DNA from 3 places in the Streptomyces sp. NPDC088553 genome. Region 3 is predicted to be linked to each of the others. Evidence: riboswitches for the same ligand, from Rfam matches in the RefSeq annotation. Region 3 holds a riboswitch; each other region holds the start of a gene.
What was found. A riboswitch is a leader RNA that binds a small molecule or an ion and turns the genes downstream of it on or off. The one in region 3 is predicted to bind cobalamin.

Region 1: linked by a shared signal. The riboswitch ahead of ACIP8Z_RS32510 (cobalamin biosynthesis protein) and the one ahead of ACIP8Z_RS24920 (ribonucleoside-diphosphate reductase subunit alpha) in region 3 are both predicted to bind cobalamin.
Region 2: linked by a shared signal. The riboswitch ahead of ACIP8Z_RS13510 (prenyltransferase/squalene oxidase repeat-containing protein) and the one ahead of ACIP8Z_RS24920 (ribonucleoside-diphosphate reductase subunit alpha) in region 3 are both predicted to bind cobalamin.

The regions. Positions count from the first base shown of each region.
Region 1 covers NZ_JBIVMG010000012.1:57,027-60,960, forward strand. Annotated here, with positions in the region: gene ACIP8Z_RS32500 (anion permease) at 183-1,451, shown strand; gene ACIP8Z_RS32505 (hypothetical protein) at 1,464-1,685, shown strand; cobalamin riboswitch at 1,798-1,940, shown strand; gene ACIP8Z_RS32510 (cobalamin biosynthesis protein) at 1,973-2,950, shown strand; gene ACIP8Z_RS32515 (cobyric acid synthase) at 2,947-3,934, shown strand, end outside.
Region 2 covers NZ_JBIVMG010000004.1:94,938-98,871, forward strand. Annotated here, with positions in the region: gene ACIP8Z_RS13495 (aldehyde dehydrogenase) at 1-747, opposite strand, end outside; gene ACIP8Z_RS13500 (MBL fold metallo-hydrolase) at 900-1,937, shown strand; gene ACIP8Z_RS13505 (hypothetical protein) at 1,942-2,112, opposite strand; cobalamin riboswitch at 2,261-2,399, shown strand; gene ACIP8Z_RS13510 (prenyltransferase/squalene oxidase repeat-containing protein) at 2,476-3,738, shown strand; gene ACIP8Z_RS13515 (SCO2322 family protein) at 3,840-3,934, shown strand, end outside.
Region 3 covers NZ_JBIVMG010000007.1:235,952-239,885, reverse strand. Annotated here, with positions in the region: gene mctP (monocarboxylate uptake permease MctP) at 1-1,069, shown strand, start outside; gene ACIP8Z_RS24925 (GNAT family N-acetyltransferase) at 1,186-1,686, shown strand; cobalamin riboswitch at 1,735-1,873, shown strand; gene ACIP8Z_RS24920 (ribonucleoside-diphosphate reductase subunit alpha) at 2,006-3,934, shown strand, end outside.

The DNA of each region.
Region 1 (3,934 bases), on a different contig from region 3:
GATGGCCCGGATTACCCGGGGTTGCGGGGTGACCGCATCGTGGACAGCTCGCGGGACGGGACCGTAAGCGGAATCTCTTGACACCGGTTCGAGACACCACACCGCCCGACCCAGTTCACCTTCCGTTCACCCAGGTTGCTTACGTTCGTCCAGCCACTGACGTCAAACGATTGCCTGGGTAAATGGAACACATCACGCTGCTGCTCGCCATTGTGGTCGTGACAGCTCTCGTGTTCGATTTCACGAACGGTTTCCACGACACCGCGAACGCGATGGCCACGACCATCTCGACCGGTGCTCTCAAGCCGAAGACGGCGGTGGCCATGTCCGCCGTGCTGAACCTCGTCGGCGCGTTCCTGTCCGTGGAGGTCGCCAAGACGATCTCCGGCGGGATCATCAACGAAGAAGGCATTCGTACAGAGGTGATCTTCGCCGCGCTGGTCGGCGCCATCCTCTGGAATCTCCTGACCTGGCTGCTCGGGCTCCCGTCCAGCTCCTCCCACGCCCTCTTCGGCGGCCTCATCGGCGCCGCGGTCATGTCGGCCGGCTGGTCGGCCGTGAACGGCCCGACCATCGTCACCAAGGTCCTCATCCCGGCCGTCGCCGCGCCGCTCGTCGCCGGCCTCGCCGCGATGGCCGCCACCAAGCTGACGTACAGGATCAAGGCCAACCCCGAGGCGAAGGCCACGGCCAAGGGCTACCGGGCCGGCCAGATCGCCTCCGCCGGTCTCGTCTCCCTCGCCCACGGCACCAACGACGCCCAGAAGACGATGGGCATCATCACCCTCGCCCTGGTCACCCAGGGTGTCGTCGCCCCCGGCTCGAACCCTCCGCTGTGGGTCATCGTCTCCGCCGGTGTCGCCATCGCCCTCGGCACCTACCTCGGTGGCTGGCGCATCATCCGCACCATGGGCAAGGGCCTCACCGACCTCCAGCCGCAGCAGGGCTTCGCCGCCCAGACCAGCGCCGCGACGGTCATCCTCGCCTCCTCGCACCTGGGCTTCTCGCTCTCCACCACCCAGTCCTGCTCGGGTGCCGTGATGGGCGCCGGTCTCGGCCGCAAGGGCGGTGTCGTCCGCTGGTCGACCGCCACCCGGATGTTCGTCGCCTGGGGTCTGACCCTGCCCGCCGCGGCCGTGGTCGGCGCCGGCGCCGAGTTCCTCACCAAGCAGGGCCCCTGGGGCATCGCCGCCGTCGCGGTCCTGCTGGTCGCCGGCTCCGGCGTCATCTGGTCGCTCTCCCGCCGCAAGCCGGTCGACCACAACAACGTCACCGCCGACGACCTCGACAGCGAGCCCGCGGGCGTCGTGACCACCGCCATGGCGGCCGTCACCCCGCCGCCGGCCGCCGGTTCCGTCGCCGCCGTCGCGGACCAGGACCTCAAGGCGACCATCCCCGCGCCGGCCCCCACCGACCCGACCGCTCCCCCGGCCCCCGCCGCCGCGGTCTAAGGAACGAACGACATGAAGATCGACTGGGCAGCTCTCGGCTCCGTCTTCGGAGTCAGCCTCGTGGCGACCGTCGCCCTCGTGGGCCTCTTCACCCTCGGCATCGTCGGCCTCACCAAGCAGGAGGAGGCCGCCGCCCGCGGCGGCTCCGCGGCTCTGGCCCGCACCGCCGCGTACGCCTGCTTCGCCCTGTGCGCGGCGGCCGTCGCGTACGGCATCTACCTGATCGTCGTCTGACGGTCCGAGCGTGACCGGTGGGGCGGTCCGCACCTTCGGGTGCGGGCCGCCCCGTCGCCGTGTCTGTGGTGCTTCGCACAGTGACTCGCTGCAGGTCAAGGGTGAGTTGACGGCTGTTCTCGGGCCGTGGTGGACTGCCGAGGCCATTACGGCGGCAGTAGAGGAAGTCCGGTGCGAATCCGGCGCGGTCCCGCCACTGTGACCGGATCCGAAGGGTCCGGGAGTCAGGAACTCACGCCGCCGGTCACGTCGATCCAGGGCGCGGACCCTGAGTGAGGACATGCGCCATGCCCGGCCGCAGCAGTACCACTGGTGTCTTCGCGTACGGAGCGGCCGCGGGTCTCGCCGTCGATCTGCTCATCGGCGATCCCCGCCGCGGACATCCCGTCGCCGCGTTCGGCCGGGCGGCCGCCGCGGTCGAGAACCGCCTCCACCACGACCACCGCGGCTGGGGCGCCCTGCACACCGCCGTCTGCGCCGGCTCCACCGTCGCCCTCGGAGCGCTCGCCGCCCGGGCCGTACGGAACCGGCCGGCCGCCGCCGTCGCCCTGACCGCCGCCTCCGTGTGGGCCGTCGTCGGCGGTACGACCCTGGGGCGGGAGGCCCGCGCGATCGGCGGCGCGCTCGCCGCCGGGGACCTGGACGTCGCCCGGGAGCGGCTGCCGCATCTCTGCGGGCGCGACCCGCAGTCCCTGGACGGACCCGCGATGGCCCGCGCGGTCGTCGAATCGGTCGCCGAGAACACCTCCGACGCCGTGGTCGGCGCCCTGTTCTGGGGCGCGGTCGCGGGCGTACCGGGCCTCGTCGGCTTCCGGGCCGTCAACACCCTGGACGCCATGGTCGGCCACAAGTCGCCGCGCCACCGTCGCTTCGGCTGGGCCTCGGCCCGGCTCGACGACGTGGCCGGCTGGCCCGGGGCACGGCTGACGGCCGTCCTCGCGACCGTCGCCGGCGGCAACCCGCGCGGTGCTCTGAAGGCCTGGCGGGCCGACGCGGCGAAGCACCCCAGCCCCAACGCGGGCCCCGTCGAGGCCTCCTTCGCGGGCGCCCTCGGCATACGCCTCGGGGGCACCCTGTCGTACGGCGGCCGGATCGAGCACCGTCCGGTGCTCAACGGGGAGGGACGGGCCGTCGAGGTGACCGACATCGACCGGGCCGTACGCCTGTCGCGCCGGGTCACCGGACTCACTCTGGCCGCCTGTGTGGGCGGCCGGCTGATCATCGGCGCCCTGGCCGCGTCGACCCGGAAGCGGAGGAACGCATGAGGGGTGGGGGACTGCTCGTCGCCGGGACCACGTCCGACGCCGGCAAGAGCGTCGTGACGGCCGGCATCTGCCGCTGGCTGGTCCGCAAGGGACTGAAGGTGGCCCCGTTCAAGGGGCAGAACATGTCCCTCAACTCCTTCGTCACGCGGGAGGGGGCCGAGATCGGGCGCGCCCAGGCCATGCAGGCGCAGGCGGCGCGGGTGGAACCGACCGCGCTGATGAACCCCGTCCTGCTCAAGCCCGGCAGCGACCGGTCCAGCCAGGTCGTCCTGATGGGCAAGCCGGTCGGCGAGCTCAGCGCTCGTGGCTACCACGGAGGGCGGCAGAAGGAGCTCTTCGAGCCCGTCCTCGCGTGCCTGGAGGAGCTGCGGAGCACGTACGACGCCGTGATCTGCGAGGGCGCCGGCAGCCCGGCAGAGATCAACCTGCGGCGCACCGACATCGTGAACATGGGCATCGCGCGGGCCGCGCGGCTGCCCGTCGTCGTGGTCGGCGACATCGACCGGGGCGGGGTCTTCGCCCAGTTCTTCGGCACGACGGCGCTGCTCGCGCCCGAGGACCAGGAGCTGATCGCCGGCTTCCTCGTGAACAAGTTCCGCGGTGACGTGACCCTGCTCGAACCGGGCCTGGACATGCTGCGCGGACTCACCGGACGGCGGACCTTCGGCGTCCTGCCGTACGCCCACGGGCTCGGCATCGACGAGGAGGACGGCCTCCGGGTCTCGCTGCGGGGCGCGGTGCGCGAGTCCGTCGTCGCGCCGCCGGTCGGCGAGGACGTGCTGCGGGTCGCCGTCTGCGCGGTGCCGCTGATGTCCAACTTCACGGACGTGGACGCGCTGGCCGCCGAGCCGGGCGTCGTCGTGCGGTTCGTGGACCGGGCCGAGGAGCTCGTCGACGCGGACCTGGTCGTGGTGCCGGGGACGCGCGGGACGGTCAAGGCACTCGCCTGGCTGCGGGAGCGCGGGCTCGCCGACGCGCTGGCGC
Region 2 (3,934 bases), on a different contig from region 3:
GCGGGTGAGGTTTCGGGCGGCGACCTCCATGACCCGCTTGCCCGCGGCGACCGAACCCGTGAAGGAGACCTTGTCGACGCCGGGGTGGCCGACGAGGTACTCGCTGACCTCGCGGTCGGCGGGCAGGATGCTGAGCACGCCCTCGGGCAGCCCGGCCTCGGTGGCGATGTCGGCGAGGATGTACGAGTCGAGCGGCGACTCCGGCGAGGGCTTGAGGACCACCGTGCAACCGGCGAGCAGCGCGGGCCCCAGCTTGGCGGCGGCGGTGAACTGCGGCACGTTCCACGGGACGACGGCCGCGACCACACCCACCGGCTCGCGCCGGACGAGCAGCGGGCCGAGTATGCCGCCGCGCCGCTCCTCGTACGTGAAGTCGCGCGCGACGGTGATCGCCGCGTCCCAGACCATCATCGCGCCGAGCGCCTGGGCGAGGACGGACCAGGAGTACGGGGAACCGTTCTGCGCGCTGATGGAGCGGGCGATCTCCTCGTGGCGCACGGCGATCGCGTCCTTGATGCGGCTGACGACGGCGATCCGCTCCTCCACCGTCATCCGGGGCCAGGGCCCTTCGTCGAAGGCCCGGCGGGCGGCCGCCACGGCCCGGTCGACATCGGCGGTGGAGGCGTGCGGGACGCGTCCGATGACCTCCTCGGTGTGCGGGGAGACGACCTCGATGACGTCCGCGCCGAGCGGGTCGGTCAACTCCCCGCCGATGAACAGCTTTCCGTGCTCCACAAGCTCGGTCATGACCGCCGCCTTCATGAGGAGATGAATTCCCTGACGATGCCTCAGAACTGATACCAGTTCTAGTTATAGTGGGCAATGGGCGAGCACGCTCCGCACCGCCGTGGAGAGATTCCGTACCGCCGTGGAGAGATGAGGGATCCATGCAGGGACCCATGCCCCAGGTGACCGAGCACGGCGGAGGCGTCTGGTCGCTCCGGGTGCCCATCCCCGACAATCCGCTCGGGCACACGCTGGTCCACGTGCTCGACACCGACCGCGGGCCCGTCCTCGTCGACACCGGCTGGGACGACCCGGCCTCGTGGGCCGAACTCACCGGCGGGCTCGCCGCGTTGGGCATCGACGTGTCGGACGTCCACGGTGTCGTCATCACCCATCACCACCCCGACCACCACGGCCTCTCCGGCAAGGTCCGCGAGGCGTCCGGGGCCTGGATCGCCATGCACGCCGCCGACACCGACGTCGTGCGCCGCACCCGCGAGGCCGAGCCGGGTACCTGGCTCGACTACCTCGCCCGCAAGCTCGCCGCCGTCGGCGCCCCCGAGGACCACCTCGGCCCCCTGCGGGCCGCCCGCGCCTCCGGGCGGATGCGCACCCTGCCCGGGCTGCGTTCCGCCCTCCCCGACCGGGAGATCGTCCCCGGCGAGCTCCTCGACCTCGCCGGACGGCGGCTGCGCGCGATCTGGACCCCCGGCCACACCCCCGGCCACGTCTGCCTCCACCTGGAGGAGGAGCACCCCTCCCGGCTGCCCGGCCACGGCCGGCTCTTCTCCGGCGACCATCTGCTGCCCGGGATCACCCCGCACATCGGGCTGTACGAGGACCCCGACGACTCCACCGTCACCGATCCCCTCGGCGACTACCTCGACTCCCTCGAACGCATCGGCCGCCTCGGCGTCGCCGAGGTCCTCCCCGCCCACCAGCACGCCTTCACCGACGCCCCCGGCCGGGTCCGTGAACTCCTCGACCACCACGAGGAACGGCTCACCGGGCTCATCGGCCTGCTCGCCACCCCGCTCACCCCCTGGCAGCTCGCCGTGCGGATGGAGTGGAACCGTCCCTGGGACCAGATCCCCTACGGCTCCCGCAACATCGCCGTCAGCGAGGCCGAGGCGCACCTGCGCCGCCTGGTGAAACTCGGCCGCGCGGAGGCGGTGCAGGGGACGGAACCCGTCCAGTACGTGGCCGTGTGAGGCGTCAGGCCTTGACGAGGCGGACGACCGCCGCGATCAGGACGACCGGTGAGAGCCCTCCGCCGAGGATCATCACCGGCATGGCCACCCACCACAGGTAGTGCCGACCATCGCCGTCCCCGTAGTCGTAGACGTTGTGGACGAACAGGAACCGGAGGAGGTGCAGGGTCAGCACCCCGACCAGCGCGATCCAGTAGAGGGCGACGCCGGCAACAGCGGCCCCTCCCCGGGCGGCGCGCCCGCGAGGCCCGCGGCACGGGCCCGCCGGCCGTACCCGCGAAGCCCGGTGTGAGGCGCCTCGCACCCGCCGGGCCGCGGGCATACGGGCCGGTAGAGTGGGCGGGTCGTCATCATGCCCGTACGTGGGGGAAGCCGGTGGAACTCCGGCACTGACCCGCAACCGTGAACAACTCCTGCCCAAGGAGTCGTAAGTCGGAATGCCCCGTCCGGGACGTGACCGCCGGCACCGTCGAGGAATACGGAGCCGGAGCCTGGTGCCCCTGAGGCGTGCCGGTGCCCGGCCGCAGGAGAGGGCCCCATGAACACCGTCCGCCGCGGCGCCACCGCGCTCGCAGCCGCCACCGTCCTGCTCGGCACCGGAGCGGCCGGGGTGGCGGGAGCGGCCACCACCGCGCCCTCCCCCACGCCCTCCGCCGTCACGATCCCGGACGGTCTGTACGGCAAGAACGACCCGACGTACGACGGTGTCTGGCGTCAGTCGCTCGCCTTCCTCGCCCAGCGCTCCACCGGCTTCCAGCCCTCCGACAAGGCCGTGGACTGGCTGCTCGGCCAGCAGTGCGCGGACGGTTCGTTCAGCTCGTACCGCGCGGACGTCACGACGCCCTGCGACGCGAAGACCATGCGGGACACCAATGCCACGGCGATCGCCGTGCAGGGGCTCCGCGCGGTCCGGGGGCAGTCGGCCTCCCCCGAGACGATCGACAAGGCCGTCAAGGCGGGCTCCGACTGGCTGCGCACCGTGCAGAACAAGGACGGCGGCTGGGGCTACAGCCCCGGCGGCGCCAGTGACGCCAACTCCACCTCGGTCGTCATCGGCGCGCTCGCCGCGACGGGCCTGCGGCCCACCCTGTTCACCTCCGCCGAGGGGCGTACGCCCTACGACGCGCTCCTCTCCTTCGCGCTGCCCTGCTCGGACAAGGAGGGCGCGGGGGCCTTCGCCTACCAGCCCGACAAGGCCGGCAAGCTCCTCGCGAACGCCGACGCCACCGCCGCGGCCACCCTCGCGGGCCTCGGCAAGAACGTCACCGCCACCAAGGCCTCTCCCGAGCAGCCGCCGGTCTGCAACGACCTGTCGAAGCCGACGGTCGAGCGGGCCGCGCTCAACGGCGCCTCCTACCTGGCGAAGGCCCTCGCGAAGACCGGCCACCTGACCCTGCCGCCGATGCCGGGCGCCACCGACACGACCGAGCAGCCCGACGTCGGCAACACCGCCGACGCGGTCGTCGCGCTCGCCGCGGCCGGCGCCTCGAAGGAGGCGAAGCCCGCCGTGGAGTGGCTGGAGAAGAACTCCGCCGCCTGGGCGAAGGGCGGCGGCCCGGCCGCGTACGCGCAGCTGATCCTGGCCGCGCGGGCGACGGAGACGGACCCGCGCGAGTTCGGTACGGCGGACCTGGTGGAGCAGCTCAACGCCACCGGCCCGGCGCCGAAGACGCCGGACACCTCGGCCTCCTCCACGAGTGACGACGAGGGCGGCCTCGGCTTCGACATCTGGTGGATCATCGGCATCGGCATGGTCGTCGGCGTCGGCATCGGCTTCCTCGTGAGCGGCCGCAAGAAGTGACCGCCGCGCGAGGGAACGGTGCCCGAGGGAACGGTGCCCGACGGCGTGGCTCCCGTACCGCCGGAGCCGCGGCCGGGGCGCTCCTGACGCTCACCGCGGTCGTGGCCGCGGCGGCTCCGGCGCAGGCCGCCGGCTACCGCTACTGGTCGTTCTGGGAGAGCGACGGCGGGAAGCCCTGGGCGTACGCCACCCAGGG
Region 3 (3,934 bases):
TGTCCTCGCGGCGTACACGTACTCCTCGGGACTGCGCGCCCCCGCGCTCATCGCCTTCGTCAAGGACACCCTGATCTACATCGTCATCGCGGTGGCGATCATCTACATCCCGATCAAGCTCGGCGGCTTCGACGAGATCTTCGCCACGGCGAACGAGAAGTTCACCACCAACAAGGTGGGCGGGCTTGTCCCGGCTGAGGCCGGCCAGTGGACGTACGCGACGCTCGCGCTCGGCTCGGCGCTCGCGCTCTTCATGTACCCGCACTCCATCACGGCGACGCTGTCGTCCCGGAGCCGTGAGGTCATCCGCCGCAACACCACGATCCTGCCGCTGTACTCGCTGATGCTGGGCCTGCTCGCACTGCTCGGCTTCATGGCGATCGCCGCCGGGATCAAGGTCGAGAACGGCCAGCTCGCCATCCCGCAACTTTTCGAGACCATGTTCCCGGACTGGTTCGCGGGCGTCGCGTTCGCCGCCATCGGCATCGGCGCGCTCGTGCCCGCCGCGATCATGTCGATCGCCGCGGCCAACCTCTTCACCCGCAACATCTACAAGGACTTCATCAAGCCCGACGCCACCCCGGCGCAGGAGACCAAGGTCTCCAAGCTGGTCTCGCTCCTGGTGAAGGTCGGCGCGCTCGTCTTCGTCCTCACCATGGACAAGACGGTCGCGATCAACTTCCAGCTGCTCGGTGGCATCTGGATCCTGCAGACCTTCCCGGCGCTCGTCGGCGGCCTCTTCACCCGCTGGTTCCACCGCTGGGCGCTGCTCGCCGGCTGGGCCGTCGGCATGCTGTACGGCACGATCGCCGCCTACAACGTATCGACGCCGAAGCAGGCGCACTTCGGCGGCTCCTCCGCCGAGATCCCGGGCATCGGCGAGATCGGCTACATCGGTCTCACCGCCTTCCTCCTCAACGTCCTCGTCACGGTCGTCCTGACCTTCGTCCTCAAGGCCGTCAAGGCCCCCGAGGGCATCGACGAGACCTCCCCGGAGGACTACACGGCCGACGCGGGCGACCGCGGGGTCGACCCGAAGCTCCCGAAGGTCGGCGCAGAGACCCACTGATCCACCGCCGGACCCGGCGAAGGCCGCCCTGCCTCCCCTCGGAGGCAGGGCGGCCTTCGCCGTCCCCGGACGGAACCCGTTGGGGGCCTCCGGGCGTCCGGAGGGACACTGCCTTCATGGACTTCACGATCAGGGCGGTACGGCCCGAGGACTACGAGGCGCTCGGTGAGCTCACCGCGGGGACCTATCTGAACGACGGGCTGCTGAAGTACGGGGCGGAGGACTCCTATCTGCACGTGCTCCGGGACACGGCCCGGCGCGCGCGGGAGAGCGAGGTGCTCGTCGCCGAGGACGCCGACGGACGGCTGCTCGGCGGGGTGACCTTCGCCACCGGCGCCACCCCGTGGGCGGACATCGCGATCGAGGGCGAGGCCGAGTTCCGGATGCTGGTGGTCTCCCGTGAGGCCCGCGGCCGGGGCGTCGGAGAGGCCCTCGTACGGGCCTGCATCGAGCGCGCACGGGCTCTCCCGGGGTGCCGCCGCATCGTGCTGTCCACGGACGTCACGATGGTCTCCGCGCACCGGATCTACGAGCGTCTGGGCTTCGTCCGCACCCCGGACCGGGACTGGGAGCCGATCCCCGACCACCGCCTGCGCACCTACTCCTTGGAGTTCTGAGCCAGGGGGCGACACAACATGTGGGGGGTGCCGCACGGGGCGCCCCCCACATGTATGCTCATCCTCGCTGTCGACGCAGGGGAATCCGGCGCGAATCCGGAACTGTCCCGCAACGGTGTGCTTCGTACGGATACGACATATTCGGGCGAGGTGAGTCCGAGGACCTGCCGACAGCGCATCCGGTCCGTCCGTTCCGGGTGCCAATGACGTCCGGGCCTCGCGGAGTGGGCCGGTGGAAGCGTCGCGTCCGGCGTTACGGATGCCCGCCTGCCCGCCTTCCCCCGCCGCGGCCCCGAGCCGAGCGAGGGAGAGCCCCCACGTGACCATCGCGCCCGCCGATCCGGCTTCCGCCGAGGCTTCCGCGGTCGAGAGCGACGGCCCCGGGACCGTGCTGCTGCGGACCCTGACCGACCTCACCGCCGATCTCCCCGACACCGACCCCGGCAAGGTCGCCGCCGCCGCGCTCCGCGGCCGCAGCGCCGTGGCGGACGAGGCGGAACTGCGCGAGCTGGCCACCGAGTCGGCCGCCGGTCTGATCGCCGAGGACCCGGCGTACTCCCGGCTCGCCGCCCGGCTCCTGACGATCACGATCGCCGACGAGGCGGCCGGCCAGGGCTCGTTCTCCTTCTCGGCCTCCGTCGCCGTCGGTCACCGCGAGGGTCTGATCGCCGACCGCACCGCCGAGTTCGTGGCGCTGCACGCGGACCGGCTCGACGCGACGATCGACGCGACCGCGGACGACCGCTTCGGCTACTTCGGCCTGCGCACCCTCTACTCGCGCTACCTGCTGCGCCACCCGATCACCCGCAAGGTGATCGAGACCCCCCAGCACTTCATGCTCCGCGTGGCCTGCGGCCTCGCCGAGGACGACAGCGTCCGCGCGCTCGACGAGGTCGCCGCCCTCTACCGCCTGATGAGCCGGCTCGACTACCTGCCGTCCTCCCCCACGCTCTTCAACTCCGGCACCCGTCACCCGCAGATGTCCTCCTGCTACCTCCTGGACTCCCCCCAGGACGAGCTGGACTCCATCTACGACCGCTACCACCAGGTGGCGCGCCTCTCGAAGCACGCGGGCGGCATCGGCCTCTCCTACTCCCGCATCCGCGCCCGCGGTTCGCTGATCCGCGGCACCAACGGGCACTCCAACGGCATCGTGCCGTTCCTGAAGACCCTCGACGCCTCCGTCGCCGCCGTGAACCAGGGCGGCCGCCGCAAGGGCGCCGCCGCCGTCTACCTGGAGACCTGGCACGCGGACATCGAGGAGTTCCTGGAGCTCCGCGACAACACGGGCGAGGACCAGCGCCGTACGCACAATCTGAACCTGGCACACTGGATCCCGGACGAGTTCATGCGCCGGGTCAACGCCGACGCCGACTGGTCGCTGTTCTCCCCGGCGGACGTGCCCGAGCTGGTCGACCTGTGGGGCGAGGAGTTCGACGCCGCCTACCACAAGGCCGAGGCGGCCGGCCTGGCCCGCAAGACGATGCCGGCCCGCGACCTGTACGGCCGGATGATGCGGACCCTGGCCCAGACCGGCAACGGCTGGATGACCTTCAAGGACGCCTCGAACCGGACGGCCAACCAGACCGCCGAGCCCGGCCACACCGTCCACTCCTCCAACCTCTGCACGGAGATCCTGGAGGTCACCGACGACGGCGAGACCGCGGTCTGCAACCTGGGCTCGGTCAACCTCGGCGCCTTCGTCGTCGACGGCGACATCGACTGGGAGCGCCTCGACTCCACCGTCCGCACGGCCGTCACCTTCCTCGACCGGGTCGTCGACATCAACTTCTACCCGACCGAGCAGGCGGGCCGCTCCAACGCCCGCTGGCGGCCGGTCGGCCTGGGCGCCATGGGCCTCCAGGACGTCTTCTTCCAGCTGAAGCTGCCGTTCGACTCCGCCGAGGCGCGCGCGCTGTCCACCCGTATCGCCGAGCGCATCATGCTCGCCGCGTACGAGGCCTCCGCCGACCTCGCCGAGCGCAGCGGTCCGGTCCCCGCCTGGGACAAGACCCGCGCCGCCCGCGGGGTGCTGCACCCCGACCACTACGACGTCGAGCTGAACTGGCCGGAGCGCTGGGCCGCGCTGCGCGAGCGGATCGCCGCGGTCGGCATGCGCAACAGCCTCCTCCTCGCCATCGCTCCGACGGCGACCATCGCCTCGATCGCGGGCGTCTACGAGTGCATCGAGCCGCAGGTCTCCAACCTGTTCAAGCGCGAGACGCTCTCCGGAGAGTTCCTCCAGGTC